Regions from separate parts of the Corynebacterium matruchotii genome, predicted to be linked through region 2. Evidence: riboswitches for the same ligand, from Rfam matches in the RefSeq annotation. Region 2 holds a riboswitch; the other holds the start of a gene.
What was found. A riboswitch is a leader RNA that binds a small molecule or an ion and turns the genes downstream of it on or off. The one in region 2 is predicted to bind thiamine pyrophosphate.

Region 1 (14,578 bases), 490 kb from region 2:
GTATTCGTTCTTTGCGAATTCATCCGCCATCACATTAGCTTCCTCTGATGTTCAGGTTCTTGATAAGCGTGATAATTCGCAGCGCGTCGCCGTGTCCGGCAACGTAGAACCCCAAAAATCCATGGTGCTCTCCACCCGACTCACCGGCCCGGTCAACCAACTCAATGTCAAAGTGGGAGACCGGGTACAGGCGGACCAATTGGTCGCCAACCTTGATGTCACCGATAAAGAAACCGAATTAGCGAAAAGCAAGGCACAAGCAGCCACCAACGAAGCCAATTCCATTGCCGAAATCAAGGGCGCTGAATCCCGCTACAACCGGTATAAGGAACTGCTGGATAACGGTATGAACCAGGACATTAATAACGCCAAGGCCGCATTGCGCACAGCCGAATCCGCTTACGATGAGGCAAACCGCAACTTCCAGCTGGAAAGTGCCCTGCGTGGCAATGGGAAGCAGCAAGACATCGCCGCCCAACAGTCCAAGATCGAAAATGCCCGCCAGGACAGCATGAACACTAACGTTGAGGCTGCTCGCATGGGTCTCAAGGCGGTAGGAACCCTCCAAGACCAGGACACGGAACGCCGATCACTGGCCACCGAGCAGAGCAATCTTGCGGAGCTCAAGGCCCAACTCGATGGGGCTAGCCCGGAGCAGCAGGTCCAGATCCAGGCGCAAATCAAGGCATCCGAAGAGCGGGTGGAAACCCTGCAAAACTCCGTAAACAAACAATACCGTAATACTATTGACTCCGGGCTGGATGCCGCCGACGTGACCAATAAGCTACAGGCCGCCGACCGGAACCTGCGGGAATCCCAGGACAGCTACGAGGCCACCTTGGCTCAGGCCGACAATAAGCTCGTCACTGATCAACGTAATGTCGCTAAGACGTTCGAAGAAAAAAAGGATGCTGCTACCGCGCTTGCCGTGGCGGAACGCAATGCCCAATTCCAAATGGAAGACAATCAGGCCGCCATTGATAATGCGGTGCGGAATGCTCGGGCTGCCCAGGCCTCCAATAATGCCGGCGATAACCAACTCAAACTCGATATCGCCTCCGCACAGATTCGCGCTCCCTTCGACGGGGTGGTCACCAATGTTGCCGCCAAGCAGGGGTCGGCCGCGAATGGCGCCCTCATGACCATTGCCGATGATGCCCGCATGATTGTTCACGCCAATGTGAAAGAAATCGACGTCGCCAAGATTGCCGTTGGTCAGCGGGTGGAATTCACCACCCCCGGTACTGGTGACAAGAAATTCCAAGGTAAAGTCTCCTTCGTCTCCACGGTTGCGGCACCACAGGAAACCCCAGCGACTCCCGCCAGTGGTGGCTCGGCCGGTGGTTCCGCTTCCGGTGGATCGTCTGGTGCCAGTGGCAGTAATAATAAGGTGAACTTCCCCGTTGAGATCGAGGTGCTAGGCAATAAGGGAACCCTGCGGTTGGGCTCCACCGCCAAGGCCCGGATTATTACCCGGGAGGCCTCTGATAAGATGGTCATCCCCCAATCTGCCGTGTACGAAGACCAAGGCAAGAAAAAAGTCCTGGCCATCGCCGCCGACGACACCATCGTGGAACGCACCGTGAAACTGGGCAGCAAGACCGATTTCGATGTGGAGGTTCTTTCCGGCGAGGCAAAGAAGGGTGACAAGATCCTGGTGGATGCCGCGAAATACCGCCAATCCGTGGGGCAGAAAGCCACAGTCGACACCGCAGCCCCCGGGGGCGCGGATGGTGCCGGCGCTAGCGGTGCCAGTGGGACTGCAACAAGCACCGCCGCGGCAGAAGTACGATAGCCCCCGAGTCAGGGCAGTGAAAGGCAGAAAATGGCGAAGAAACGCAACCCCGCGGAGGAAACCGACTCCGACCTGCTCATCGACATGCAGGACATTGTCAAAACCTTCAATATCGGCACCCCCAACGAACTCACAATCCTCCACGGTGTGAACTTTAACCTGGCGCGCGGCGAATTTCTTTCCGTGGTCGGTACCTCGGGCTCCGGCAAATCAACCCTCATGAATATTATTGGATTATTGGATAAGCCCACGTCCGGAACCTATAATCTCGATGGCGTCGACGTCCTGGAGCTTTCCGACGACAAGGCCGCCCTCTACCGTTCCAAACACATTGGTTTCGTGTTCCAGAACTTCAACCTGATTGGGCGCATCTCCGCGCGTCGCAATGTGGAACTCCCTATGATGTACGCCGGCGTAGACCGCAAGGACCGCACAGAACGCGCCAACCATCTACTAGAAATGGTGGGCATGCAGGAGCGCGCCGATCATTTGCCCGCCGAACTGTCCGGCGGCCAAAAACAGCGGGTAGCCATTGCCCGGGCGCTCAGTAACTCGCCCGATCTCATGCTTGCCGACGAGCCCACCGGTGCGCTCGACACCGCCACCGGTCGCATGGTCATGGACCTCTTTCACGACCTGAATCAAAACCATGGCGTGACCATTGCACTCATCACCCACAACCCGGAGTTGGCGGAGGAAACCACCCGCATTGTCACCATGAACGACGGCATACTGACCGGCCCGCCGGCCCCCCAGAACGGGATTGTGCCGGCGGTCATGCTTGCCCCTGCAACCGGCCCGTTTACTGCAATCACGCCTGACGATATTGCGGCCGCCGAGGCCAAGGCTGCGGCGGCTTCGCAATCACCGACAAATGCAACGCCAGCAGCTTCGACGCCGGCTGCCGGGGCATCATCGCCAACGCCGGCCCCCAAGCCAGCAGCATCAGGCAAACCAACGGTGTCGACCAAGCCGAAGGTGCCGGCAAAACCAAAGGTGAAGAAGGCGAAATCGAAGTCGCAGCGGCATTCTACCACCGCCCAGGGGCAGAGTGGGGAAGCCTGGCGCGGCGTTACCACCGGCACTGGTACGGGTGCTACCTGGCCTAGGTTTGGTCAGTCGGGTGGGTCCGCTTCCGATTCCAAGGCCACCCCGGGAGGTGACGACTAAGTGAGTATTTTTGAATCCCTCACCCTGGCGCTGTCGAACCTTCGCACCAATAAGATGCGGTCCGCCCTTACTCTCCTGGGTGTGATTATCGGTATCGCCTCCGTCATCACCATCCTTACCATTGGTGATGGTTTGCGTGAAGACACCCTATCCAGCCTCAACAACGATGGTGGTGTCGAAATAGTCGCCGAAGCCCGGCCCATCCCTACGGAGGAAGAATTACAGCAGGCCGGTGGCGAAGAATATTACTACTATTCCGGCCGTCTCGACGACCCCTCCTACGAAATCACCAGCGATGACATTGATCGGATCAAAGACCTCCTGGGCGACAAACTAGCCGGGGTGTCCATTGGTGGAAATTCCTCCTACAGTGGTGACCTCATTTATGATAGTAAAACCATCAACGGCTCCACCTTCTTCGTCAACCCCTACTACTTCGTCCAAAATAACTCCCAAATCGAAGTGGGGCATGGCCTCACCCAAGACGACATCGACAATAACAAACCTGTCGCGGTGCTCAACAATAAACTTGCCAAACAAATATTCGGTGACAATATCCAAGCCGCCCTCGGCAAAGAAATAACCTTCGAATCTGACGACGGCCTCAGCGACTTCACTGTTGTGGGCGTGCTCAAAGAACCCAAGAAAGGCTTATTGAATGGGCGTGGGCCGGAATCCAGTAGCATGTACGTGCCCTACACCCTGGAATCCCGGCTCAGCGACCGGGCAGGTACCTGGCAGTCAGTCACATTCCGTACCACCCCGGCGGCCGCAGGAGATTTGCAACAAATCAAGACAACCATTGCAGACTATTTCAAACCACGGTTTGAGGGGAACCCCGAATACGAAATGAAGGTTCGGGATTACACCAAAGAATTAGAAAATGTCAACAATGTCCTTGGTGGCATCAGCGCCGCTATTGCTGGCATTGGTGCTATCTCCCTCATGGTTGGCGGCATTGGTGTCATGAACATTATGCTCATCACCGTGACCGAACGCACCCGCGAAATTGGCATTCGTAAAGCCCTCGGCGCCACCCGCAAAGACATTCGCAGACAATTCGTCATTGAAGCAATGGTGGTGTGCCTCATCGGTGGCTTTATCGGCATGGCCATCGGTGCCGTCCTCGGGCCACTGGTATGCCAACTCATGTTCCAAACCATGACCATGCCGCCCATCATGGGTATGATCGGATCCCTTATGTTCTGCCTCGTCATCGGCTTGTTCTTCGGCTGGTACCCCGCCGGCCGTGCCGGCAAACTCGACCCTATCGAGGCACTACGATACGAATAATCTCCGAGCTTTTCGACGACCGGCTCCGTGTGGTTGTCGAAAAGCCTTCAGATATTTCCCAGCAGTGCGACATCTGTAATCATCGTGTGCGAACCATACAACTTGGTGATATCGGACAGCGCAACATGCGCAGTAACACTGGTGATGGTGCGCACTGGGGTAGGGGCTAACTCTGTGAGCCAGCCGGCGGTGATAGCCAACTGCCAAAGCGATAGGAAGATTGCTAATAGCAAGGCTTAGATAATTATGGACCGAATGTGTGTTTGCTTCCCTGGGGTCGAGGCGGTCGTGGTTGCTGCGGTTGCGGTGCATGTTAGCGAGAATAACGGCCTGTCCACCCGGCATATTTGCGCAGCGATACGGTGATGTTTTGGTCGGCGAAATAACCCTGGGCGTCGGCAAGTATCAACGGCGCCGCGCGGGCGATGGCGGCCGCTGGTTCGCGGGGTTGTGACGCTGAGCGTGCAGGAAGCGAGGGGTGGCGCGGTAGCCAACGCTAACACTTGTTGATGGTTCACGTGGTGAGAGCATAATAGGTTTCCTGCGGCACCTCTCTTAGTCTTCATTGGTAGACTGATCGGTCTTAAAACTGGTATTTAACTCTAATTCATAGTGATCTATCCTGTCTACTTTTCATGATCTCTGAGGGCGAATGGAAAAGTCTAAAAATTAATATCGCAGGTGGTAGGGACCGATTTATTTACGGTTATCTGATTGTAAAAACCCATGAACCTATCGAATAAGGGCGCACTAAGTAGTATGCAAACCTGGAAATTATGTGTTAGTGTCGGTTCCTAATTCGATCAACGATGACACATTGAAGGAGTCTTACCATGAGTGACCTCACCCCCAACCACAACCCAGGCGAACCCCTCCAGCCCATCGACAAGGAGGGGCTTGCCAAGCTTGCGCAGAAGAACATCGACAACCCCGAGGGGGGCCGGAAGACCGTGCGCACCCACACCGAGGCCGACGGGCAATTCCGTAATTACACCAAGGTGCGTGGGTTGGATCCAGTGCTTGTGTCTGAGCCCCCGGCGCTGCTAGGTGACGACTCCGCACCCAACCCCACCGAGGTTGCTCAAGCCGCACTCGCAGCCTGCATCTCCGTAGGCATTCAGGCCATTGCCACCCACCGTGGCGTTACCCTTACCGCAATCGAAATTGATATCGAAGGTGACATTGATATTTCTCCCACCTGGGGTGTTGGCGACCTTTCCGACGACAAGCGTCCCGGAGTTTCCGACGTTCGCGTCAAGGTGAAGCTTGAAGGCGACGCCGACCGTGACACCCTCGACCAAATTCACCGCGATGCCATCAAGTGGTCACCCGTGGTTAATACCTACACTCGTCCCGCTCGCCTCACCTCCGAATTGGTATAACCTATGACCGCTATCATCGAACAAGCTACCGCACCCCTCGTCGTTGACCCCAGCATTCTCGAAACTGTGAGTGAGAAAGCGAAGGTAGTTGACGCAGGGACCGAAGACGCACGTTACATTCTGCCGGTCCTCGCCGAAGTCGGCCTGCTCGATACGGATCTGCTCACCGCGGCTCGAACTGTTCGGGAAATCTCCCGCCGCGACCTGTCGGTTGGGTTCACTATTTGGGCCCACCTCATGACCCAAACCTATCTGGCCAATGCCAACAAGCCGGCGGCGTCGGCAGTGGAACAGTCGCTGCGTTCCGGTGCCCGCCCCGGCATCACCGGCATGGCTGCCGCGTTCAAGGAATTCGCCGGTTGCGGTGAGATCGAACTGGCCGCTACTCCGGTTGAAGGCGGATACCGGGTGACCGGCAAATTGAACTGGGCATCAAACCTGTATGATGATGCCGTGCTGGTGACCGCGGTACGCACTGATGATGGTGAACGACTGCTCATCTTTGTAGAGAGCGGCGTTGAGGGGCTTACGTTTGGGAAACCGTTTGGTCTATTGGGTTTGAACGCCACCGCCTCCGCCTGGGTTTCATTAGAAAATGTGTTCGTGTCAGAGTCGCAGGTTCTCACCCACGATTTTGATGCGTTCATCCTCCAGGTGCGGCCCACGTTTGTGGTCCTACAAATCGCGGAATGCATTGGGGTTGCCGAGGCTTCGATCGTTGCTGCTAGTGAACGATTGTTTGGGGTGAATGCGACCTTCGCCGATGAGGTTCAGGATATTGCTGCGAAAGTTTCTGACATTATTGCGCGGCAGGAAAACATTATTACCCGTGTTGGTAATTCGGATATTAGCCCCGTGGAGTTATTGGAATTACGGTTAGAGGCCGCCGAGGTTGCGGTTGCCGCCGCTAATGTGGAGGTGCGGGTCGCGGGCGGGGCTGGCTATGCCAAGAGCTCGCCGGCGTCACGTCGATTCCGGGAGGCAGCGTTTATCCCGGTGCAATCACCTTCGGAAGCACAGCTGCGGTGGGAGCTGGAGCGAGCGAGGGCCCATGCTTAGCACTATGAAAATGGTGGATAGTACATACTATCGACAAACCGTGGGAAATTATCCCTCAGGCGTGACCGTAGTGACCGCCCGTGACACCGAAACTGGGGCGGATCTTGGGCTCACCGTGAGTGCTTTCACCTCACTGTCGCTGGAACCACCAATGGTGCTGCTCAGCATCGACGCTAGGTCCAAATCCCACCCCCACCTCATGGTGGGCGCACCCATCGGGGTGTCTGTGTTGGCCGAGGACCAGTTGCACCTGGCGGTACAGTTCGCCCGCCACGGTCTGGACCGGTTTGCCGGCGTGAACATTGTGCGACGTAGCTCCCATCGTGACAATTCCACAAGCATTGATAGCCGGGATGATGTGGGGGTGCCACTGATCGGCGGCGCGGCAGCCTGGTTCCTCGGTACTGTCACCGACCGCTATGTTGGTGGCGACCATGTTATCCTCACTGTCACCGTGGATGATTGTGGTTGGGAGGAAGAAACCCGGCCGTTGATCTACCAGCGTGGCAAGCTCCACCACTGGCCTGACGAACTCGGCTGAAACCAGTCGGGCCGGGGCGCCAACACTGCACACGGGGCTAGCTGGGTCAGCCCAAACTGACAGGTGGTGGCGTCGAATTATGCTACATTGGGAAATCGACATGGGGTGCGCTCCTTGGAGCGCTGAGAACACACCCATTGAACCTGCTCTAGCTCATACTAGCGAAGGAATTGTCGAGGTCTTTCACATTCATGCCGAATCACGCCACTAAAACTGCGCTTATCGCCGCCATTGACACCATGCGGAACACTCGTCCGCTCGTGCAATGCCTCACCAATAATGTGGTTACCCAAGTCACCGCAAACGTGTTACTCGCGGCCGGTGCCACCCCCGCAATGTGCGACACCCCGGAAGAATCCGCAGCCTTTGCCAGTGTCGCATCCGGGGTGCTCATCAACCCGGGAACCCCCTCCGCGGAACAATACGCCGGCATGCGGCAGGCCATCCTCGGCGCCAACAGCGTTGGCACCCCTTGGGTGCTCGACCCGGTTGCCGCAGGAGCCTTGCCGCATCGCACCGCTTTCTCCCGGGAAATCTTGGCGTACCGGCCCGCCGCAATCCGTGGTAATGCCTCGGAAATCGCCGCCTTGGCCGGGGTCGGGGCCGGTGGCCGTGGTGTAGATGCCACCGATGAAGTAGAAGCGACCATCCCCGCCGCCCGTGATCTAGCGGCGCAAACCGGGGGAGTGGTGGCCATTTCCGGGGCCCAGGACGTTATTGTCAGCACTCGCCGGGTGACCCGATTGGTTTCTGGACACCCCATGATGCAACTAGTCATTGGCACCGGTTGTTCCCTGGGTGCCCTGGTCGCAGCTTACCTTGGCGCCCACCGCACTGCAGTGGCCAGCCGGGACGCATTCGACCTGCATGATGCGGTAGTGGCGGCCCACGCCCATAGTGGTGCCGCTGGTATGGTTGCCGCTCAACGGGCATCCGCCCCCGGATCTTTCGCTGTCGCCTGGATTGATGCGCTCTACCAGCTTACCTCTGAACGCATCGCTGAGCTTGTCACAATCGAGGAGGAGTAAGACATGCGCGAACCAATTTGGGACCTTTACCTCGTCACCGATCCCGGATCCGACCCGGACGCTGTGCCCGCCATCGTCACCCAGGCTATTACCGGTGGCGTGACTGTGGTGCAGCTGCGAGACAAACACGCCACCAAGCCTCAGATCCGCCAGCGGGCCCAAGCGCTCAAAGACGCAATACAGGCGGTGACGGCTGTTTCGAATGCTGACCCGAGCACGATCCCGCTTTTCATTAACGATCATGTGGATATCGCCGCCGAACTGGGCCTCCACGCCCACATTGGTCAGGGAGACCTGTCCTATGTTGCGGCTCGACGGCAGCTACCGGCGGAATTGATGTTGGGGCTCAGCATCGAAACCGCCGACCAGCTGGAACACGTGGTAGAAACCTGTCGCGCATCCGGGGTGCGGCTTCCCGACGTGGTCGGTATTGGGCCGGTGCGTGCCACCGAGACAAAACCCGACCATGCGACGCCCCTGGGGGTGGCTGGGGTGCAACGGATCGCCCGAATGGCGGCAGCCCATGGGATGAAGAGCGTGGCCATTGGTGGCGTCGACAAGCATATTGCGGCCGAATTACAGCAGGTAGACGGCGTGTGCGTTGTGTCGGCAATCATGTCGTCCCCTGACCCCGCGGCGGCTGCCGGTGAGCTTCGGGCGGCCTTTGCTATGCGACGCCCATCGGTGCCGCGAGTACTCTCCATAGCCGGAACCGACCCCACCGGTGGCGCTGGTGCGCAAGCAGACCTGAAATCTATTGCTGCTGCCGGGGGCTATGGCATGAATGCTATTACCGCACTGGTGGCGCAAAATACGCATGGGGTGCGGTCGATTCATACCCCACCGCTTTCATTCCTGCGGGAACAACTCGATGCTGTGGTCTCGGACGTGACCATTGACGCCGTGAAAATCGGCATGCTTGGCAGTGCAGACATTGTGGCGTGCGTGCGGCAATGGTTGGCGGAACACCCCATGCCTCTGGTCGTGCTCGACCCGGTGATGGTCGCTACCAGCGGTGATCGGCTTCTCGACCCTGATGCGGAACAAGCCGTGATCGAATTCGCTCATCATGTGGACATTGTGACCCCCAACGTGCCGGAACTCGCGGTACTCCTCAGCGCCCCGGAACCCGCACGCACGTTCGAGGAAGCCCTGTCCCAGGCGGCAGAATTTGCCCAGAAATCGAATACCATTGTGATTGCCAAGGGTGGGCACCTTGACGGGAAGCTCGCCAATAACGCCGTGGTGTATCCCGATGGGCGCATCACCACCATCACCACACCCCGAATCGACACCACTAACACCCATGGCACTGGCTGTTCTCTATCCTCCGCACTGGCCACCCGACTAGCCGCCGGCGACACCATCACCGAAGCAATCGAATGGGTGAGCTATTGGCTTGCCGATTCTATCCGCGCCGGGGCGGCCCTGGAGGTGGGAACACCTGGTGGGCACGGTCCCATAGATCATTTCCACCAAGTGCGGCGGCAGGCGGCGTGCGCCAGTACAAAACCTTGGAAATTCACTGGTGAAGTGAGGTATCGACCAACCATTCCGGCGGCGGGTCCATATACCCAGTCCCTGTGGGATTCCATGGGGGAGGTGTGGTCACAGATCATGGGGCTACCATTTATTATGGGATTGCGGGATGGCAGTCTTTCCAAACGGGAGTTCGATTTCTATTTGAACCAGGATGCCCACTATTTGGCGAACTATTCCCGAGCTTTGGCGGTGTTGGCGGCCAAGGCGGGTGAGCCGCAGTACCAGGTGGAGTGGGCGGAGAGCGCCCGGGATTGTCTAGTGGTGGAGGCGCAATTGCATCACGAGTGGTTGGGTGGCATCAGTGGCGACACCAGCCCCGTGACCTTGGGGTATACGAACTTCCTTACCGCCACCGCCTATGGTGACGATTACGTGGTTGGGGCTGCCGCGGTCTTGCCCTGCTATTGGATCTATGCCGAGGTGGGGGCGTGCTTAGCAGCCAGTAATCACCCAGATCACCCCTACCATGAATGGTTGAAAACCTATGGTGACCAGTCGTTTGTCACGACCACCGAGGCGGCACTACGCCGGGTAGAGCATGCCTTAGTCCAGGCCACCGGTGTGCAGCGGGCGGCGGCTACGGCAGCATTCCAAGTGGCGTGCGCGTATGAGCGCGAATTCTTCGACCAGGCGAGCCGAAGTGAGATCCGGTAACCTCCGAATGCGTCGCAAATACACCTCCTAAAACGTGGGTAGTTGCCACGCCACCCCAGTTTATTGCAACTATGATGGGGCTGATGATGGGCCAGCGGAAGATTATCTACGTAGTTTTGTCTCTGCTTATCATTTCGTTCGCGCTGATTGGCGCAACCATTTACCATTTTCGGGTAGAAAAGCCCCGAATCGCCTCGATTAACAGTGCGATGACGGGGTATCAGAAGGTGGTTGACGCCGAATGGAATAATTCGGATTGCGCGATAGTAAATTGTTCACAATCTAGTAAGGGGATTCCGGGGGTTCCGATAGACCGGGAATTATTGACCGCTGCGGAACGGTTCAACCTTGAGATACGAGACAGTATGGCAACAGTTCTACCCATCACCCAGGCCCGGAGTGACATAGCTATTTATAACGTGAAGGGAAAAATCGACGGCACCGTCACAGCCATCATCTATGTGACCACCACCAAGCACTACCAGGGCGATGACAAACCCAGCAGTGAAACAATCCCCCACAAGGTGACATTACTGCCCACCAAAGATGCGCGGGACGGTTACGTGGTGATGGCCGATGAGCCCCTGGACCAGGTGAAAGAGCACCTTCCCGATCTCGTACTCCCCAATGATTGAGGTGAAACATGACAGATACGAAACGCACGGTCGGCAACCTCATTCTCTTCGGCGGCGCGGTTTTCCTCAGCGGATGGGTTGGGCTCCTCACCGACCGGCTCACTGGCCAACCCGCTCCCACCAGCCTGAACGACTACCTCACCGGCGGCGAACTACCGCGACTCGTCCTGCCGCTCCTCACCGTGGTGGCGTTACGTGCCGTCACCGGGGGTTGGCAGGATGCCGGCTTCGCCCCAAACCTTCGCGGCGCCGGCGCAACATACCTGTTGCTCATCCTCGCCTGCCCCACGGCCCTGGCGGTCGCGCTTATCATTGGCTTCCTGGCCAATGCCATCAGCTTTTCGACGCTTCACGCCACCTTCTACCTGGAGGTTGTGGCACGAAACCTCCCGTGGCTGCTGGTCACCAGCCTGGTAGGAGAAACCCTATGGCGTGGCTATCTCGCCAATCAACTCCTGAAACTACGCCTCCGGTCGTGGCAGATCTACCTCATTGTCGCCGGCGTGTGGTGGGTGTGGTGGCTGCCCTTCTGGGGCATCATGGTGATCAATAACAGCCACATTGCCGAGTTCAATGTCACCGGGGCCACCATGGCGGTGGCAACCATCCCCATGTTTCTGTGCTGGACTGTGTTTTACACCGAGGCGTTTCGGGCCACCAGGTCGATCTGGCCTGGGGTCATCACCCAAGTTTTCATGAATGCCGTGATCCTGCGGCAATTCGCGGCGGAGATCGCCTCACCCAATCTGATCGTTCTGGGATTACTGCCGGCAGCATTCCTGTGCGTGATCGGATTGCTGGTGGGTCGGGCCACAACAACCGCAGCTCAGCACAACCCCTACGTCGGGTAGAACAGGTGCTGAGCTGGAGTTCGGTTTTTAGTCCCCGCCGCAGCTACCCGATAAAACCACAACTCCAGCTCAGAACATTTCCTACTAGAATCGGAACATCTGCCGCAGTTGTGGCGGGAACGCGAAAGTGGTCGCAGCGATACCGCCGACCACAGCGATGGTGGGCATGACAGTGGTGAGGAGCGGATCCTTTTACGATTCATCAAAAATTCCTGGCTTCGCTCGACTTTGGCTCTGGCGTCTTCACCGAATCATTCGTGCCAAACACTTCGTTGTACGTCTCTCCCGGTAGTATGGGCGTCGATAAGCGTCTGTACCCGGCTTTGGCCTTCGTCAATCGTTTCGTTGCAGCAGTCTTCAGCTTCATCTCGTCCCCGGAAGATGCTGGCAGGTTTTGCTTGTTCTGCGGGGCAAACAAGTGCACCAACTCGTAATATTCATTATCATCAGTCGAAAAGCTCATTTGCCTAATAGCACATTTTTCGGTAACGTGTCCCGCTGGACTATTTTTCACGTCCATATACCTAAAACTACTTTGTTGTAGGCCCCTCGCCTTGTGCGACCGTATAACTGTGGCAGCGAGCGCCCCACGCTATTGAGCATGGGAAGCGAAAAGTGGCCGGAAAATATGCGGTAACGCTATGCGGATTACGCAACGGGTCAAGAGGAACCGCAACGAGAAAGGCATAACAGGTCACGTTACTATGACCATGACTGATCCAATTGCGGACATGTTGTCGCGCGTGCGTAACGCAAATCACGCACACCACGACTCCGTGTCCATGCCTTCCTCCAAACTCAAGGTGAATATCGCCAAGATTTTAAAGAGCGAAGGCTACATTGCTGATTACACTGTCGACGACGCCAAGGTGGGCAAAACCTTGACGCTCGAACTTAAGTACAGTCCCACCCGGGAGCGCGCCATTTCTGGTCTGCGACGCGTATCCAAGCCGGGCCTGCGGGTGTACGCAAAATCCAATAACCTGCCAAGGGTGCTCGGTGGTCTGGGTGTGGCAATCATCTCCACGTCCCAGGGTCTACTGACCGACCGTCAGGCTTATGCGAAAGGTGTAGGCGGAGAAGTTCTCGCCTACGTCTGGTAAGGGAGGCGCGCAGAAATGTCACGTATTGGTAAGACACCTATCGCCATCCCCGCCAATGTCGACGTCAAAATCGACGGCCAATTTGTCGAGGTGAAAGGCCCCAAAGGTACCCTGAGCCACACCGTTGCCGAACCTATTAAAGTTGCTATCGAGGACAACCAGATTCTGGTGACCCGTCCCGATGACAACCGGAAAAACCGGTCCTTGCATGGTTTGTCTCGCTCGCTCATTAACAACCTAGTTGTGGGCGTGACCGAAGGCTACACCATCAAGATGGAAATCTTCGGTGTCGGTTATCGTGTGGCCGCCAAGGGTAAGAATCTGGAATTCTCCCTGGGCTACTCCCACCCGGTGCTCATCGAGCCCCCGGAGGGGATTACTTTCGCCGTGGACGGCAACACCAAGCTGTCAGTCTCCGGTATCGACAAGCAAAAAGTCGGACAGATCGCCGCCATTATCCGCAAGCTGCGTAAGGACGATCCTTATAAAGGCAAGGGTATTCGTTACGAAGGCGAGCAGATCCGTCGCAAGGTCGGAAAGACGGGTAAGTAAACATGAGCAACAACAACAACGAGAAGCGGTTGCCGGTCGGCAAAGATATCTCTGCTCGTCGCCGCGAGGCTCGGGTGCGCCGTCACGTCCGCGTTCGCAAGACCCTGCGCGGCACCCCCGAAGCACCTCGGCTGGCTGTGTTCCGTTCTGCTCGGCACATGCATGTGCAGGTGATCGACGATACCGCTGGTCACACCCTTGCCGCCGCATCTTCCGTGGAGAAGGTTGTGGCAGCAGTAGAAGGCGACAAGAAAGCCAAAGCAGCCAAGGTTGGTCAGCTCATCGCTGAACGCGCTAAGGCAGCCGGCATTGAAAAAGTCGTATTCGACCGCGGTGGCTACAAATACCATGGCCGGGTTGCCGCTCTGGCCGACGCAGCTCGTGAAGGTGGTCTGAAATTCTAATGGCTACCGCAATTAACAACAACGGAAGGAACGCCTAATGTCCGGACGTGAACGGCGTGACGGCGGACGCTCCGCCGACGACAATAAAAACGAGCGCCGCGGTGGTGGCCGCCGCGACGATCGTCGTAATCAGCAACAAGACGAACGCTCCCAATACATTGAGCGCGTGGTGACTATTAACCGCGTGTCCAAGGTGGTCAAGGGTGGTCGCCGCTTCAGCTTCACCGCCCTCGTCATTGTTGGCGACGGCAAAGGTATGGTGGGTGTGGGCTACGGCAAAGCCAAAGAAGTCCCCGCCGCAATCCAAAAGGGTGCCGAAGAAGCACGCAAAAACTTCTTCCGCGTCCCGATGGTTGGTGGCACCATCACCCACCCGGTCCAGGGTGAAGCCGCAGCCGGCATCGTGATGCTCCGCCCGGCTGCCCCCGGTACTGGTGTCATCGCTGGTGGCGCTGCCCGCCCAGTGCTGGAATGCGCTGGTATTCAAGACATTCTGTCCAAGTCCCTCGGTTCTGACAACGCCATCAACGTGGTGCATGCCACCGTTGCCGGCCTGAAGCAACTGGTTC
Region 2 (14,578 bases):
GAACGACAAGAAACCTGAGGTGGCCACTACCAGCCATGCGATGATGCTGGTCCGAATCGCCAAGCATAATGCCGAAATACCGCAGCATGCTACCGCTGGTGCGATCAGGTCAATGATTGCCCACACCACGGTACTGAACTGATCGTCAGAAACGTGGGAATCAGCGATGGCAGCGTATGCAGAGAGAAAGGCCGCGGGGATTAGGGTCATGATGGTGGCAATCATCGTGTAGAGGAAGTTTTGGAGAAAAAGCATGGGGCGGCGTTGCTCGGTAGTAAGAATGAGCGTGACTAATCCTTGCTTTTCCGCTTTGTGCCCGGCGAGCACTAGTTGGATCGTCATGCAGCACACGATAAGACCCACGACGATTCCGGACATGTAGGCATACGCATTCTGCAAATCTGGCACCATTTGTGCCGCTAGCTCTGCTGTTCCGGGGGAGTTTTCAAATACGCTGTTCATTTCCCCGGTCATTGCGAAAAATCCGGTGGAAGTAAAAATGATGGCAACAGCCCACCATACGATGACGGGTCCCTGGAGTCGCCACCACAGCGACCATGGGCCCCAGCCGGCGGCGCGGTATTTGCGGGACCGCAGCCGCACCCATTGGGAATGCAGATCCCGGTTGACCACAATAATAGGAATGGACATGAGCAGGAGGACTGCGGTGAATATTATTGTGGGCAACCATTGGTTTCCGTCATGTTGATATGGTTTTACTACTTTGACCCAGCCAAAGGGCGTGAGCCAATGTAGCCAAGGGTGGTCGTACACGTCGGCGATAACCCGCGTGCTAAACGTGATGAGTATCGCCAGGAAGGAAGCCTGCCGGGCCGCGCGTACCGAACCGAACGCTTCCCCGGCAATGATGGCCAGCAGGCCAAAGAAGCAGGTGAGGAGGAAAGCGGAGTATCCGGTGAGAAGGCTGCCATTAGCAGTAAAATCATTGGAAATCCCGGCATTTGCCCAGAGGCTGACTGCCACCAGCACGCCCCACAAGACGCTGGTGAGGATGGTGACGGTGAGTGCGGCGCGGCGAAGTACTCCGGCGGAGAGGCCATTAGATTGCAGCAGTTCCGCCTGGCCGCTTTCCTCCAAACCCCGGGACACGCTGGACCCCAGCAATAGGCCCATGATTGCGGCAAGGATGAATCCCCAGCTAGTGGTTTCCCAAACAGCCCAGGTGGCGTAGTTGAACGGTTCCGGGATTTTCCCGTAGATCACTACCAGGCCGAATGAATTACTCATCTGTTCCTGTACTTTGGCCAGCGATTCTGCATCTGTGTAGCTATTGCTATAGGCACTGGGCATGGACGCAAAGAATAAGGTGAGTGGTGTGAGCCAGGCGAGGAGGAAGAAGCGGTGGGTACGCAGGTGGATTTGGATGAGGTTAAGCACGGCTGGCCCCTCCTTGTTGTTGGCCTTGGTTACCGTGGGTTTGGCCCTGCCCGCCCTGGTTGCCTTGTCCGTCTTGGTAGAATTCGAGGAAGAGTTCTTCGAGGCTGGCGGGGGTGATGGTGATGTTTGATGCGCCTTGGTCGATGAGGTGTTGGAGGGTGGGGTTGACGCTGTCTTGTTCATGGATGTGGTCGTAGTCCGGGTTGGTGGCACGGATTCGGACGCCGCGGATGTGGGCGAGTTGTTTCAAGGATCCGGATTCGACGATGGTGCCGTTTCGGATGATGCTGATGTCATCGGCGAGTTCTTGGACTTCGGACAGGATGTGGCTAGACAGTAGGATTGCTGCTCCTTCGTTGCGGCGTTCTCGAACAATGTTGATGAATGTTTGTTCGATGAGTGGGTCGAGTCCGGAGGTGGGTTCGTCGAGGACGAGGATATCGACGTTCGCGGCGAAGGCGGCGATGAGCATGACTTTTTGCCGGTTGCCTTTGGAGTAGGTGCGGATTTTTTTGGTGGGGTCGAGTTTGAATCGTTCAATGTATTCGGCGCGTTTTTTCTTGTTGTCACTGGTGGGTCGGAGTTTGGCGAGGGTGTCGAGGACTTGGTTGCCGGTGAGGTTAGGGAAGAGTTCCACATCGCCGGGGACATAGGCGACGTTGTGGATGGTGGTTTTGGTGGGGTCAGTGTTATTGATGCGGAGGGTTCCGGTGGTGGGGTGGATGAGTCCGAGGAGGCAGCGGATGGTGGTGGATTTGCCGGCGCCGTTGGGTCCGAGGAATCCGTGGACTGTGCCATGGGCGACGGTGAGGTTGACGTTGTTGAGTACCCGGGTTTTCCCGAAATCCTTGCTGAGCTGCGAAATCTCAATCGGATAAGCGTTCATATTCCTAATAGTATGCAGGTTCTATATTGCTTGCAAACATTAATATATAACGTCTGAACAGCCTTTTTAGGTTATTGAAGGGAACCTGTGGGCATTGAGGGTGCATGAGGATGCGGTGATGATAGGCAAGTTAGACGCAAAAATACCGGATCGTAAGAGATGAAACCGCAGTTTTCCCGGTGTCTGAATATCGCCTAGTATATGGGGGATTATGAAACCACTAGTAGCAACAGTGAGTGAGAAGAATGGGCACGACAGTACCATTGCAACCAATTGCGGCAGTTGAGATCAACCTGGACAAACTCTTCACCGATGAATACGAATTCGTCATTCCGGAGTACCAGCGGCCCTACACCTGGGGTGTGGAGCATGCGGTGCAACTGCTTGTGGATTTGCAGGAAGCCTTGGAGCGTGACCTGGATGAACCATACTTTTTGGGCTCCATTGTGTTGGTGAAGGATGCGCAATCGCCACGCGCCGAGGTGATTGACGGGCAACAACGACTCGTGACCCTGACCCTGTTGCTGGCGGTATTACGGGACATTGTGGAGGATCCCAGCCTGCGCAAGGACATCCATGAGCGCGTCGAAAAGCCCGCGGTGGAGTGGGAAGAGAAACCAGCCAAGCCGCGTCTCACCCTGCGGCGGCGGGACATCGAATTCTTCTACCAATATGTGCAAAAAAGCGATGCCACGGAAGATGTTGTTCGGTTGAGCAATAACCTTGCGGTGACGGAATCGCAGCGGGCAATCCGCGATAACGTCAAAGCACTACGGGAACAATTATTCGATTGGACGCGCAATGATCTGGCGAACCTGTATAAAATGTTGCGCGATAGAACCATGCTGGTTGTGGTGAGTACGCCCGACCTTAATAGTGCATACCGGATTTTTAATGTGATGAATGCGCGTGGTTTACCGCTACTACCTTCGGATATTTTCAAGTCGCAGGTGATCGGCGAGATCTCGGAAAGCTCCCGCCGCGAATATGCGGATCGGTGGGAGAACCTGGAACAGGAGCTTGGCCGGGAAGAGTTTGGCACGCTATTCGTGTACATACGTGCGATTCTCACCCAGGCTCATGCCACCCGGAATCTGCTATCCGAATTCCCCGAGCAGATTCTTAGTAAATGGCAGGGGGAGGCCTTTATTGATGAGGTGCTGGAACCGTATGCTCAAGCCGATGTGCGGTTGCGCGCCCAGGATTTTCATGGCGGCCCCCTGTGGGAGAGCGTGAATAATTGGCTGAAGCGGCTCAGCCAGTTGAATAATAACGATTGGCGTCCCGTGGCCCTGTGGGCGTTGAAAGAACACGATGATGACCCAAAGTTCCTCAATGCGTTTTTTGAAAAATTGGAGCGGCTGGCCGCAAGCATGCTGGTGCGGCGGTTGTATCGGAATGTGCGACTGACCCGCTATATGGCGCTTTTGAAGCAGCTCATTGCCGGGCATGGGCTGCGCAGCACCGAGTTTGAGCTTAGCGAGGATGAGAAGAAGGCCACCCGGGAGCAGTTGGATAGCGAAATCTATTCGTCCTCATCGACAGCGTTGCCTAAGTATGTGTTGCTACGCCTCGATTCGATTCTGGCCGACGACCCCGGGGTTTCCTACGATCACAAAACCATCAGCATCGAGCACGTGTTGCCGCAAAATCCCAAGGAAGGTAGCCAGTGGCTGGAGTGGTTTAGCGATGGCGAACGGGCGTGGTGGACCCATCGGCTGGGGAATTTGGTGCTCCTCAATAAGAGCAAGAACAGTCGGGCCAGGAACTACGATTTTGATTACAAGAAGAAGAGTTATTTCCTGAAAAATGGTGTGTCCGTTTTCGCCCTCACGACCGGGGTCCTGCAAGAAACCAAGTGGACACCGAACGTTGTCATGCGACGTCACATCGAGTTAATCGGACTCCTTGAAGACACGTGGAAACTTCGGTGACGGCAAACAATGCCCTTGAGCAGCGCTTACTAGTAGGTTGCGCGCAATAATTATCGCCATGCTTTGCGGCGCCCGAAGGTGGCGGCTGCCGTATCAAACCCAGGGTGTCGTCAAGCGGAGAATGAAACACGTAGGTCGTAGGCGTTGTCTAGTTCACCGGCATGGAAGTGTAAGACTCCAACCGGTTACGGAATGGTGCACACATCAACCCGAAGAAATTGCTATCATGGGTGGCCCTGACCATATGGTGGTGTCGACGACAGACACGTTGGCACTACCGGTTACAGAAAACATCGATATATAAGGAAAAATGCATGAGTAAGATTCTCGTTATTTCCGGTCACCCGCATCTCGATCGGTCCAACATGAATGCTGCCATTTTGGAGAGTCTCGAAGACAAGTTCAATGGTGACATCCTTGAGGTTCGCCGTCTCGACGAGCTGTACCCCGACTTCAACATCGATGCCAAGGCTGAACAAGAAGCCCTGGTCGACGCCGATATCATTGTTCTGCAATTCCCCATCTACTGGTATAACGTTCCCTCCCTGTTGAAGAAGTGGATCGAAGACGTCCTCGAATACGGGTTCGCCTATGGCAGCAGTGGTACCGCCCTGCACGGTAAGAAACTCCTGCTGTCCTTCACCGCAGGTTCTGGTGCGGACGTCTATCACGAGAAGATGGCTCACGACTTGCCCGACTTCATGCCGGCATTCCAGGAAACCGCAGCTCTCACCGGTATGGAATGGCAGGAACCCGTGTACTCCTACGGTGCGCTCACCGACGCGGACCTGGCAGCCAAGCACAGCGACCGGCTCATCGCCCGATTGGTCGAAATCAGCGCATAACAGCCCAGGCCAACAACCAGCCTCAACGCCGCCGATCGCGCCACGACGATCGGCGGTTTTGTATCTCTCAATGTTGTTCATCGTGACGGCTATGCCATATACGCCCACATCATAAAGCAGTGTAACGTAGAAGCTGACTTTTTATGATGGGAGAACAATCATGGCAAAGCAAACCGCTGGTCGTAATATCCTGGGCGAATTTGCCCCACAATTCGCGGCGCTGAACGACGACGTCCTCTTTGGCGAAGTGTGGTCTCGGGAGGCCGAGCTGTCGGCGAAAATGCGGTCGATCGTGACGATTAGCGCCCTCATCGGGAAGGGAATCGTCGACACGTCACTACAACACCATTTAGCTGCCGCCCGGGAAAACGGCGTTACCCGGGAAGAAATGGTGGAAATCCTCACCCAACTGGCGTTTTACGCCGGTTGGCCCAATGCGTGGGCTGCTTTCCGTATGGCCAAGGACGTGTATTTTGACGACAGTAGGATTGCTGCCGACGCCGATGCTGGTATGGTCGTCGGAGATCGCATAGTAGAAAGCGAGACCATTGGCAATGAGCAAGTAGGCCCCGGATCATATGGCGGTCTCTTCGGCCTTGGCGAGCTTAACGAAGCCTACGCCGAGTATTTCACCGGGAAATCCTACCTCAACAAGTTGTCGCATGATGGGGATCCCATCACTATTTTCAATGTCACTTTCGAACCAGGATGCCGCAATAATTGGCACATTCACCATGCGGAATCCGGTGGTGGACAGGTTCTCATCTGTATGGGTGGGCAAGGTTGGTATCAGGCGTGGGGCGAAGCGCCCCGCGCCCTGAAACCAGGGGATATCGTGGAGATTCCCGCCAACGTGAAGCATTGGCATGGGGCTGCTAGCGATTCGTGGTTTAGTCACCTTGCGTTCGAAATCCCAGGCACCGGCACCTCAACCGAATGGTGCGAACCCGTATCCGATGCGGACTATCTTGCACTCGATGAATCGGATGGCTAATCACCTCTATGCTTGCTAGCAATACGTTTCCCTCAAGATGGTATCAAGCTGGTTAATAACGACCGCTACCTCATCACGGGCATTGGTCACCTGCACCCCAACGCCACCAATCTGAAAGATGCGCATGAAGTGGTGGTCGCTACTGGCCGCCAAACCGATTGGGAAGCCGAATCGGTCCGTGAGGGCGTCGCAAAGCTGCCGGGCGTAGTCGATGACCTGGAGCGAGTCGACGCCTACCTGGGGAGATTTTGACACCTGGATTGTTTCGAAACGTTCGTGAGTGACCGCGTCGACAATAGCGTCGATGGCCTGCGGAATCGTGAGCGCAATCTGGGGCGGCATAGTGCCAAGGGGCGACAATGGTGCTGGCGTGGCGGGCGGAACCTCCGTCATAATAATTGCCCGCAATTCGTCGAGGGTGATGCCAGGTCGCGGCACCCCGGTCGCCTGAGGACCGTCATAGCCAGGTGTGACGGGGCACGAATCAAACCCCTCAACGTCGAAATGTTCCACCCCCGACAGCAAGTGACCGGGTGTCATGCCGGCGATCACATCGGTCACGTTCACGAGCCCTGCATCCAAATGCGTGCGGGGAATGAGCAGATTCATCCCGACCGCACCGGCATCAATACCAAGACCATCCCGTTCACCACTCACACATACTCCACCAAAACCGGAGGGGATCGCACCAATATTCCACAAGTAGGCTAGTCCAACCCGCCATTTCGGTGGGGTTAGCGCAATATCGGTCGGCAGGTGTTGCAGCATGCGGCCAATGGTGACCGCAAAAATATCCCACGTTGTGACCACCGGAAACCCCGGCCACCACCAACCATTTTTTGGTGCCGGGCCGAGCAATGCCGACCAGAGGTAAAGCGGCGGGCATAGGTCCGGCAGCCACTGATTTAACGACGAATACTCATAGGTATCCATGATGAGTTTACGGTCAAACGACCGTACCGTGAGCAAGTGCTGGCCGCCTCGCATGCCCACCCGCATTTCGATGATCCGGTCGCCGATAAGCCACCGAAACCGGATCCCCGGACCATACATCTCTATCGGTTTTCCCCCTAAAAACTTGGCGGTATCCAGAAGAAACGCATGGATGTCTTTCTCGGTCAGCAACTGGTCATGCAGGGCAAGCACGCGGTCGGCAAGGACTAATTCCGGAACCATATGTTCTCCAATAACGTCGGGGTCAATGCCATAAGATAGGTGGTACCTATTATAGGTTCGGGTGGGGGAGAACGGCCATGGGATATGCCATGAGACCAGAGGTGAACCGGAATGGCATTCGAAAGCGCTACCAGATGGGTAGTCTGGTACCTAAAGAATTTCCTCCAGAGAATCCAGTTGGTGATGGTCATGGCGAAAGGTTTGTTTCAGCGGGTTGCTGACGAAGCCCGTCCACCTGCAGTGTTGGGGCGGTATCCAGGGATGCGTGATTATTTTACTGAGGTACTTTTGGATGATTTGGTGGAGTCTGGTGCGTGGCTTGACCTGGAGTTAAAGATACCGTTTTTGGCTTTGTGGGTTAATGATAGGGATTTTGATAATCCTGATTGGGAGGACCCTATTATTGGTCTTACTCAGAAGAATGTGCGGAAATTCGCAGCAATGGACCCAGTAGTCGATTTAGAGTCGCTACGAGGAATGAAGGTATACGTTATTGAACCATATATACGATGATGAACTCACAGGGAAGCTCATTCAGCTGCTGGAAATAGGATTGAATCACTGTGGCGCATGATCGCTTTTGCGGATCGAGAAGCACAAGGTAGTCGATACGTTAGACAATGATCGCTAGCGTCGCGCGTCGACAAGCAAAAACAGAACGGAAACAACCAACATGAACATTATCCCCTACGAACCACCAATGCGTCAGGCCGCCCTCGACCTAGCGCTACGCGCCTGGGAGCCGGTGTTTCCGCAGCTCAAAGCCGCAGTGCCCGGTTTCGTTTATGGTGCGTTCTACCCGGAGGAATGGCAGAAACGGCAGCTGAGCGACCTGGGGAAGATCCTCGACAACGAACCACACACCGTGGATGTGGCAATGCTGCAAGGTCAGAACGGTTCGGAAACCCCGCAGCTAGCGGGCTGGGTCTGCACCCGAATCCACCCAGAAGACTCCATGGGTGAGGTGTATATTCTGGCCGTCGACCCACAATTTCAACGCCGCGGCATCGGCCACGCCCTCATGGACCACAGCCACGACCGGGCCCGGGCAGCCGGCATGACCATGATGATGGTCGAAACCGGCGGCGACCCGGGGCACGCACCCGCCCGACACACCTACGAAGCGGCAGGCTATCAGCGGTGGCCAGTCGCCCGCTATTTCAAAAACCTGCAATAGCCACGCACGATACCGCCCCTACGAAGCCTTATTATTTGGATCGTCGGGATTATACGCACACTCCGAAACCGTCGTATCGGTCTCCATGGTCAGCACTGACTCCAACCGATACGAGCGAGAATATTTCTTATCAATCCGCGCCAAAATCACATCATTACCGCTGTACCGTGGATCGTTAATCTGATCCCTAGCAAAATATGCTTCCTTGCTACCGGTCTCCCGATTGGACAGGTCGTTCGGGTTATCGCGCCCATAGGTTGTGCTCGTAACCGCATCCCGCGCCACCCGAATCTGCATGAACTCCTTACGCTCCTGATTCGGATAAATAGTAAAACTTGTCTCCCGGGAGTTCGTGATCGGCGGCTTGAACTTGATGAACACAAACGTGTCCCCCTGCACTGTGCGGGCCAAGCCCAGGAATTTCATCACCGGATAATCGGCTGAACCAGCCTCCGAAACCGGTTTTTTCTCCCCCTCCGGCAACCCATCCTTGCTGCGGTGCTGGAACGTGCACGCAGAATAATATTTGGGATCCTCAACAAGATCATCGTCTTCCTCCCCGCCGGCACTAGACTTCTTCGAACTTTTCGACGAGCCCCCCGCCGCACCGGCCGACACATCATCAGCCGAAGTCGTGGCGGTGGGAGCAGCAACCGTGGTCGAAGGAGACACACCCCCAGCGCCGGTGGTGAACTGCTGGGCAAACGGAATGGCACAACCACTCAAATAGGGGAGAAGCAGCAGCGTTGTCACTATCTTCCCGAATCGTCGCCGCGCCGGCCGCATCATAGTCTTACCCTTTCGCCGATTATGCCATTACTCCTTTTAGCTTAATTCAGCGAAAGTCCGGTAAAACTCCCGTAGCTAAAAACTTGCGCCCCCCAATCCCAGACGTGCGATCCTTGCAGCTCAGACCATGTTGCCCGACAACACCGCGGGGGTGGACGCCTGACAAATACCTGCCGCCTATTCGTCAGAGGTCGCAGGTTTCCCCTCGGCGTCATGCGCACCCTCGGGGGCTTTCGCCTTACGGCGAGGCGTGAAATGCAGCACTACCACAACGATCGTCCCTACGGCCAGGCCAATCACCAGCGAACACAGCGTTTCCACCAGCCATTCCACAAACCCGCCCAGGTGCGCCACGTGATGAGCCCACCCGTGCACCAACTCATAAGGGGCATACCACCCCAATTCATTAGCCCCCACCAGCAGAATATGGCCCCCCACCCACAACATGGCAAACATGCCAATGATAGAAATCGTGTGCAGCACCTTCGGCATGGCAGTCACCAACCCATGGCCCAACCTCTTTCGAAACGCGTTCTCCCCCGCGGACAGCTTCAACCCCACATCATCCATCTTCACCAACACCGCGACCGCGCCATACACCATGGCAGTCACCACAAAGGCCACCACGATCAGCACCACAAGCTGCATCCAAAAACTCTTGGTGGCCACCTCATTCAGCGAAATCACCATGATCTCTGCGGACAAAATTAAATCCGTGGTGATCGCACCCCGCACCAACGTATTCTCATCCTTCGCCGCGGCCTTTTCCTCCGCATCCTCATTATGACCAGAGAAAAACTCCCACACCTTCTCCGCACCCTCAAACGACAGGTACAGGCCGCCTAACATCAACAGCGGTGTGAGCGCCCACGGCGCCAAGGCATTCAATAACAAACAGATGGGCAAAATAATGGCGATCTTATTCACCACCGAGCCCTTGGCGATGCGGAAAATAATCGGCAACTCCCGCGCCGGCGTCACACCCGCCACAAACCGTGGGGTGACGGCCGTATCGTCGATCACCACACCGGCGGCCTTGGCCGACGTGCGGGCCGCGGCAGCAGCCACATCATCAACACTGGCAGAGGCGGCTTTGGCAATCAGGGCCACGTCGTCAAGCAATGCGGCAAGACCACTGGGCATAATGAAACCTCACTTACAGTAGAAATTATGAAGATTGTAGTATACGGTGCCGGGGCCGTCGGAACCTGGCTTGGTGTGCACCTGTCCCGAGCCGGCACCGATGTCACCTTTATCGCCCGAGGCGCCACATTTGATTGGCTCAGCCAATCACCCATGGAATTACGTGGCCCCGATGGTACCCTGCGCATCGACGCCCACGTCGCCCACACCATCCCCGACGACGCCGACCTCGTCATTTTCGCCACCAAAACCCTAGGCCCCGTAGACCTGCCTGAACTTCCCGCCACAACCACCATCCTGACCACGCAAAACTCCGTGGAAATGCCACACCTGGCCGTAGAAAAATACGGGCCCGAACACGTCATCCCGGGTGTCGTACGCAGCTTCCTCACCAGACTAGCCCCCGGAATTACCTGCCACGACGGTAATATTCAAACCCTCACCTTCGGCAGCCTCCACCCAGCTACCCGGGATCTTACCGCCCAACTCGCCGAAATCTTATCGAAAACCCCTATCACTCCGGCCATTCGGGACGATATCCTCGCCGACGTGTGGGCCAAGGCGCTCTTCGTCACCACCTTCGGCGCCCTCGGGGCCCTCATGAACCAACCCATCGGCGTGCTCCGCACCACCTACCGGGACAGCTTGCGTGCACTCATCACCGAGGCCGCCCACGTGGCTCAGGCCAACCAGGTGGCACTGCCCGCAACCATTGTGGCCGACACCATGGCGTTCATCGACATCCAGGACCCCGCCAGCACCAGCTCCATGCAACGCGACATTGTGGCCGGCAATCCCAACGAATTAGACGCCCAGGTGGGGGCCATCTGCCGCATGGCCGGCCGCGCCGGGGTGGTGGCACCGCTCCATCGGCTGGTGGTGGAGGCCATCGAGGCCCATCCGGTCGCTCACTAACCGGTCACGTATCGTTCGCATAGCGGTTCGGGTAGCGGCGGACACGAGGGCTCCGGCGGTGGTCAACTGGGCATGCCGAAAAACGAGCCACCCGGCGATCCACCCCCGATAAGGCTTGCATTACGCAGATTCGTTTTATATTCTGCTTAAAAATACACGAGTGTTCACCCCTGATGTAGGTGGGCTGAGATGACGCAAAACATGGTGCGTCGAATCGTTGAACCTGATCCGGGTCATACCGGCGCTAGGAAGAAAGAGATCATGAACATGGCCAATACCATCAGTTCCAATCCGGCCCGCCCACTGCTGGCGTGGCGAGTCATCGACATCATCATCGCCGCGGTGTTCGCGGTCGCCATCGGCCTTATTTTCTGGGTGTGGAACAGCGTGGGCTACGCCTGGTACACCGCCGCCAACGCCGTCACCCCCGGCCTGGGCGGCATCGCCACCGGCATGTGGCTCCTCGGGGGCGTCGTCGGTGGCCTGGTCATCCGCAAGCCCGGCGCCGCTATTTTCGTCGAGGTGGTGGCCGCCTGTGTTTCCGCCGGCATCGGCAACCAGTGGGGCATTGAAACCGTGTACTCCGGCCTGGCCCAAGGCTTGGGCGCGGAGCTTATTTTCGCGGTTTTCGTCTACCGGAAATTCGGGCTCGTCACCTCGGTGCTGGCCGGCATGGGGTCCGCCGTGGGGGCGTTCGTGCTGGAACTGTTTATCTCCGGCAACGCCGCGAAGGGCATGGCATACAACACCATGTACCTGGGTTCCCTACTGGTGTCCGGCGCGGTTTTAGCTGGTGGGGTGGGGTATTTCCTAGTGATTTCCCTGGCCCGCACCGGGGCGCTGGACCGGTTTGCGGTCGGCCGGGAACGACGCGCCGTGGTGGACGCCTAACCCGCGTGGGGTTGGGTGTGAGGTAACACCATGGCAATCATTACTGCGCGAGGCTTTGGGTACCGGCATGCCAGTCGGAAGAACCCCGCCTTTTCCGACCTGGATTTTACCGTGGACCGGGGCGAAAAACTGCTGCTTTTAGGGGCGTCGGGTTCCGGCAAGTCAACGCTCTTGGCAGCCATCGCCGGGGTGCTTGGCAGTGACGACGGCGATTTCTCTGGGGAACTCACCGTGTCGGGTGTGGTGGGCATGGTGTTGCAGGACCCGGATTCGCAGGTGATTGCTTCCCGGGTCGGCGATGACGTGGCGTTTGGCTGCGAAAACCTGGGGGTTTCCCGGGAAGAAACATGGCGCCGGGTGCGCCGTGGTCTGGAGCTGGTGGGGTTGGATCTGCCGTTGGATCATCCGACCGCGGAATTATCCGGGGGCCAGAAGCAGCGGTTAGCGCTTGCCGGCGTGTTGGCGATGGGGGCGGACATCATTGTGCTGGATGAGCCGACTGCGAACCTGGATCCTGCCGGGGTGCAGGAGGTGGTGCGTGCCGTCACCCGGGTGGCCGCGGAGACCGGTGCGACCGTGATCATTGTTGAGCACCGGGTTGCTACCTGGCAGGGGGTGGTTGATCGGTGCATGGTGTTGGGGGAACGCCAATTGCTTGTCGACGCCCCTATCGGCCGGATCATTGCCGACTACGGTGACAGTCTCGCCCGCGCGGGCATCTGGATGCCCGGGCACGATCCGGTGTTCGAGCCTGGTGGGCACGCGGCAGGCTCTGGGGAAAGTGCCATTGAACTGCACGATGTTGTGACCGGGTGGCGGCAGCCGCTGCCGGGAATGGTGCCGATTACCTGGTCGATTTCCCGGGGGGCGTCGACGGTGATTACCGGCCCGAACGGGGTGGGGAAGTCGACGCTGCTGCTCAGCATGTGCGGGTTGCTGCCCACTCACGCCGGCACGGTTGGGGTGCACCCCGACATTGCCGCCGGGTTGGGCGGGGACCCCTATAAGTGGAGGTCCCGGGATCTGGCCCGGCGCATGGGGTATGTGTTTCAGGATCCCGAACATCAGTTTGTGGCCCGCACGGTGCTGGAGGAGCTTTTGGTGTCCACCAAGGTGTTGGGGCTGCCGGAGGGCACGGTTCGACAGCGGGCCGGGGAGATTCTGGCCCAATTGCGGTTGGAACAGTTGGCGGAGGCGAATCCGTTTAGCCTGTCTGGTGGCCAAAAACGTCGCCTGAGCGTGGCCACAACGCTTATTAATACGCCGCGGGTGGTGTTTCTCGACGAGCCCACTTTCGGCCAGGATCGCACCACGTTTATTGAATTGGTGCAGTTGTTGCGGGGACTCACCGATGACGGGGTGACCGTGGTGTCGGTCACCCACGATGAGTTATTTTACCATGCCATGGCCGACCACACCCGAGCCATGACCAGGACTGTTTCCGGGGGTGAGCATGAATCTTCAGGCTGTTAACCCGGTTGCCCGGGTCATTGCGCTCTTGGTGTTTACGACCCCGCTGTTGGTGAGTATCGACCTGGTGTCCGCCCTGGTTTCGCTCGCGTGCACGATCATCGGCGCCCCAATTCTGGGGGTGAGCTACCGGGTGCTGTTCCGCCGTGGCCTGCCGATTGTGCTGATAGCACCGGTGTCGGGTATTTCCATGGCGTTGTATGGCCGGCCCGAGGGCCGGGAATATTTCTCGGTTGCCTTCGCACACGTGACCGATAATTCGTTGGGGTTGGCTGCTGCCATCATGGTGCGGGTTTTGGCCGTGGGCCTGCCCGTCATTGTGCTGCTCGGCACCATCGACCCCACCGAGCTGGGGGATGGGCTCAGCCAGATCCTCAAGTTTCCACCCAGGTTTGTCATTGGGACGGTGGCCGGCGCCCGGCTTGTGAGCTTGTTTCAGCGCGACTGGGAGGCGATGCGGCGGGCCCGCCGGGTGCGGGGGCTTGACGGGCATAATCGGGTTCGGCGGGCCTTGACCATGACGTTTGGCCTGCTGGTTTTGGCCCTGCGCCGGGGCACGAAGCTGGCCACCGCCATGGAGGCCCGGGGTTTCGGGAAGGATGTGTCCCGCACGTGGGCGCGGGAATCCCGGTGGGGGCGGGCGGAAACCCTGCTGGTGGTGGCGTGCGCTGTCGCCGGGGCCATGTCCATCATCATTGCGGTGTGGTGCGGCTCGTTCCGGTTCCTGGGGGCCTGAAACACCATGATTGTGCTGGTCGATGGCCCCTCCGGCTCCGGTAAAACCACCCTGGCCACTCGCCTGGGGATCCTGCTGTGGCTGCCCGTGATTCATATGGATGATTTTTATCCCGGCTGGTCTGGGCTTGCCGCGGGGTCCGACATCATTGCCGCCAGCGTGCTCAAAACCACCGATCCCGGCTACTACCGGTGGGATTGGGCGAATGATCGGGCAGGGGAGTG

Region 1: another riboswitch for thiamine pyrophosphate. It lies ahead of thiM (hydroxyethylthiazole kinase); the one in region 2 lies ahead of HBA49_RS07730 (ECF transporter S component).

What each region holds. Positions count from the first base shown of each region.
Region 1 covers NZ_CP050134.2:2,218,802-2,233,379, reverse strand. Annotated here, with positions in the region: gene HBA49_RS09935 (efflux RND transporter periplasmic adaptor subunit) at 1-1,795, shown strand, start outside; partial or broken gene HBA49_RS13025 (ABC transporter ATP-binding protein) at 1,880-2,530, shown strand; gene HBA49_RS09925 (ABC transporter permease) at 2,966-4,258, shown strand; gene HBA49_RS09920 (OsmC family protein) at 5,092-5,640, shown strand; gene HBA49_RS09915 (acyl-CoA dehydrogenase family protein) at 5,644-6,699, shown strand; gene HBA49_RS09910 (flavin reductase family protein) at 6,692-7,240, shown strand; TPP riboswitch at 7,332-7,428, shown strand; gene thiM (hydroxyethylthiazole kinase) at 7,432-8,268, shown strand; gene HBA49_RS09900 (bifunctional hydroxymethylpyrimidine kinase/phosphomethylpyrimidine kinase) at 8,272-10,464, shown strand; gene HBA49_RS09895 (hypothetical protein) at 10,548-11,099, shown strand; gene HBA49_RS09890 (CPBP family glutamic-type intramembrane protease) at 11,108-11,950, shown strand; gene HBA49_RS09885 (hypothetical protein) at 12,153-12,413, opposite strand; gene rpsH (30S ribosomal protein S8) at 12,655-13,053, shown strand; gene rplF (50S ribosomal protein L6) at 13,069-13,605, shown strand; gene rplR (50S ribosomal protein L18) at 13,608-14,009, shown strand; gene rpsE (30S ribosomal protein S5) at 14,047-14,578, shown strand, end outside.
Region 2 covers NZ_CP050134.2:1,733,251-1,747,828, reverse strand. Annotated here, with positions in the region: gene HBA49_RS07785 (hypothetical protein) at 1-1,398, opposite strand, end outside; gene HBA49_RS07780 (ABC transporter ATP-binding protein) at 1,391-2,284, opposite strand; gene HBA49_RS07775 (DUF262 domain-containing protein) at 2,530-4,218, shown strand; gene HBA49_RS07770 (NAD(P)H-dependent oxidoreductase) at 4,533-5,063, shown strand; gene HBA49_RS07765 (carboxymuconolactone decarboxylase family protein) at 5,224-6,057, shown strand; gene HBA49_RS07760 (hypothetical protein) at 6,073-7,233, opposite strand; gene HBA49_RS07755 (hypothetical protein) at 7,423-7,746, shown strand; gene HBA49_RS07750 (GNAT family N-acetyltransferase) at 7,907-8,410, shown strand; gene HBA49_RS07745 (hypothetical protein) at 8,429-9,199, opposite strand; gene HBA49_RS07740 (DUF808 domain-containing protein) at 9,377-10,342, opposite strand; gene HBA49_RS07735 (2-dehydropantoate 2-reductase) at 10,370-11,257, shown strand; TPP riboswitch at 11,404-11,525, shown strand; gene HBA49_RS07730 (ECF transporter S component) at 11,525-12,148, shown strand; gene HBA49_RS07725 (ABC transporter ATP-binding protein) at 12,179-13,621, shown strand; gene HBA49_RS07720 (energy-coupling factor transporter transmembrane component T family protein) at 13,602-14,354, shown strand; gene HBA49_RS07715 (nucleoside/nucleotide kinase family protein) at 14,361-14,578, shown strand, end outside.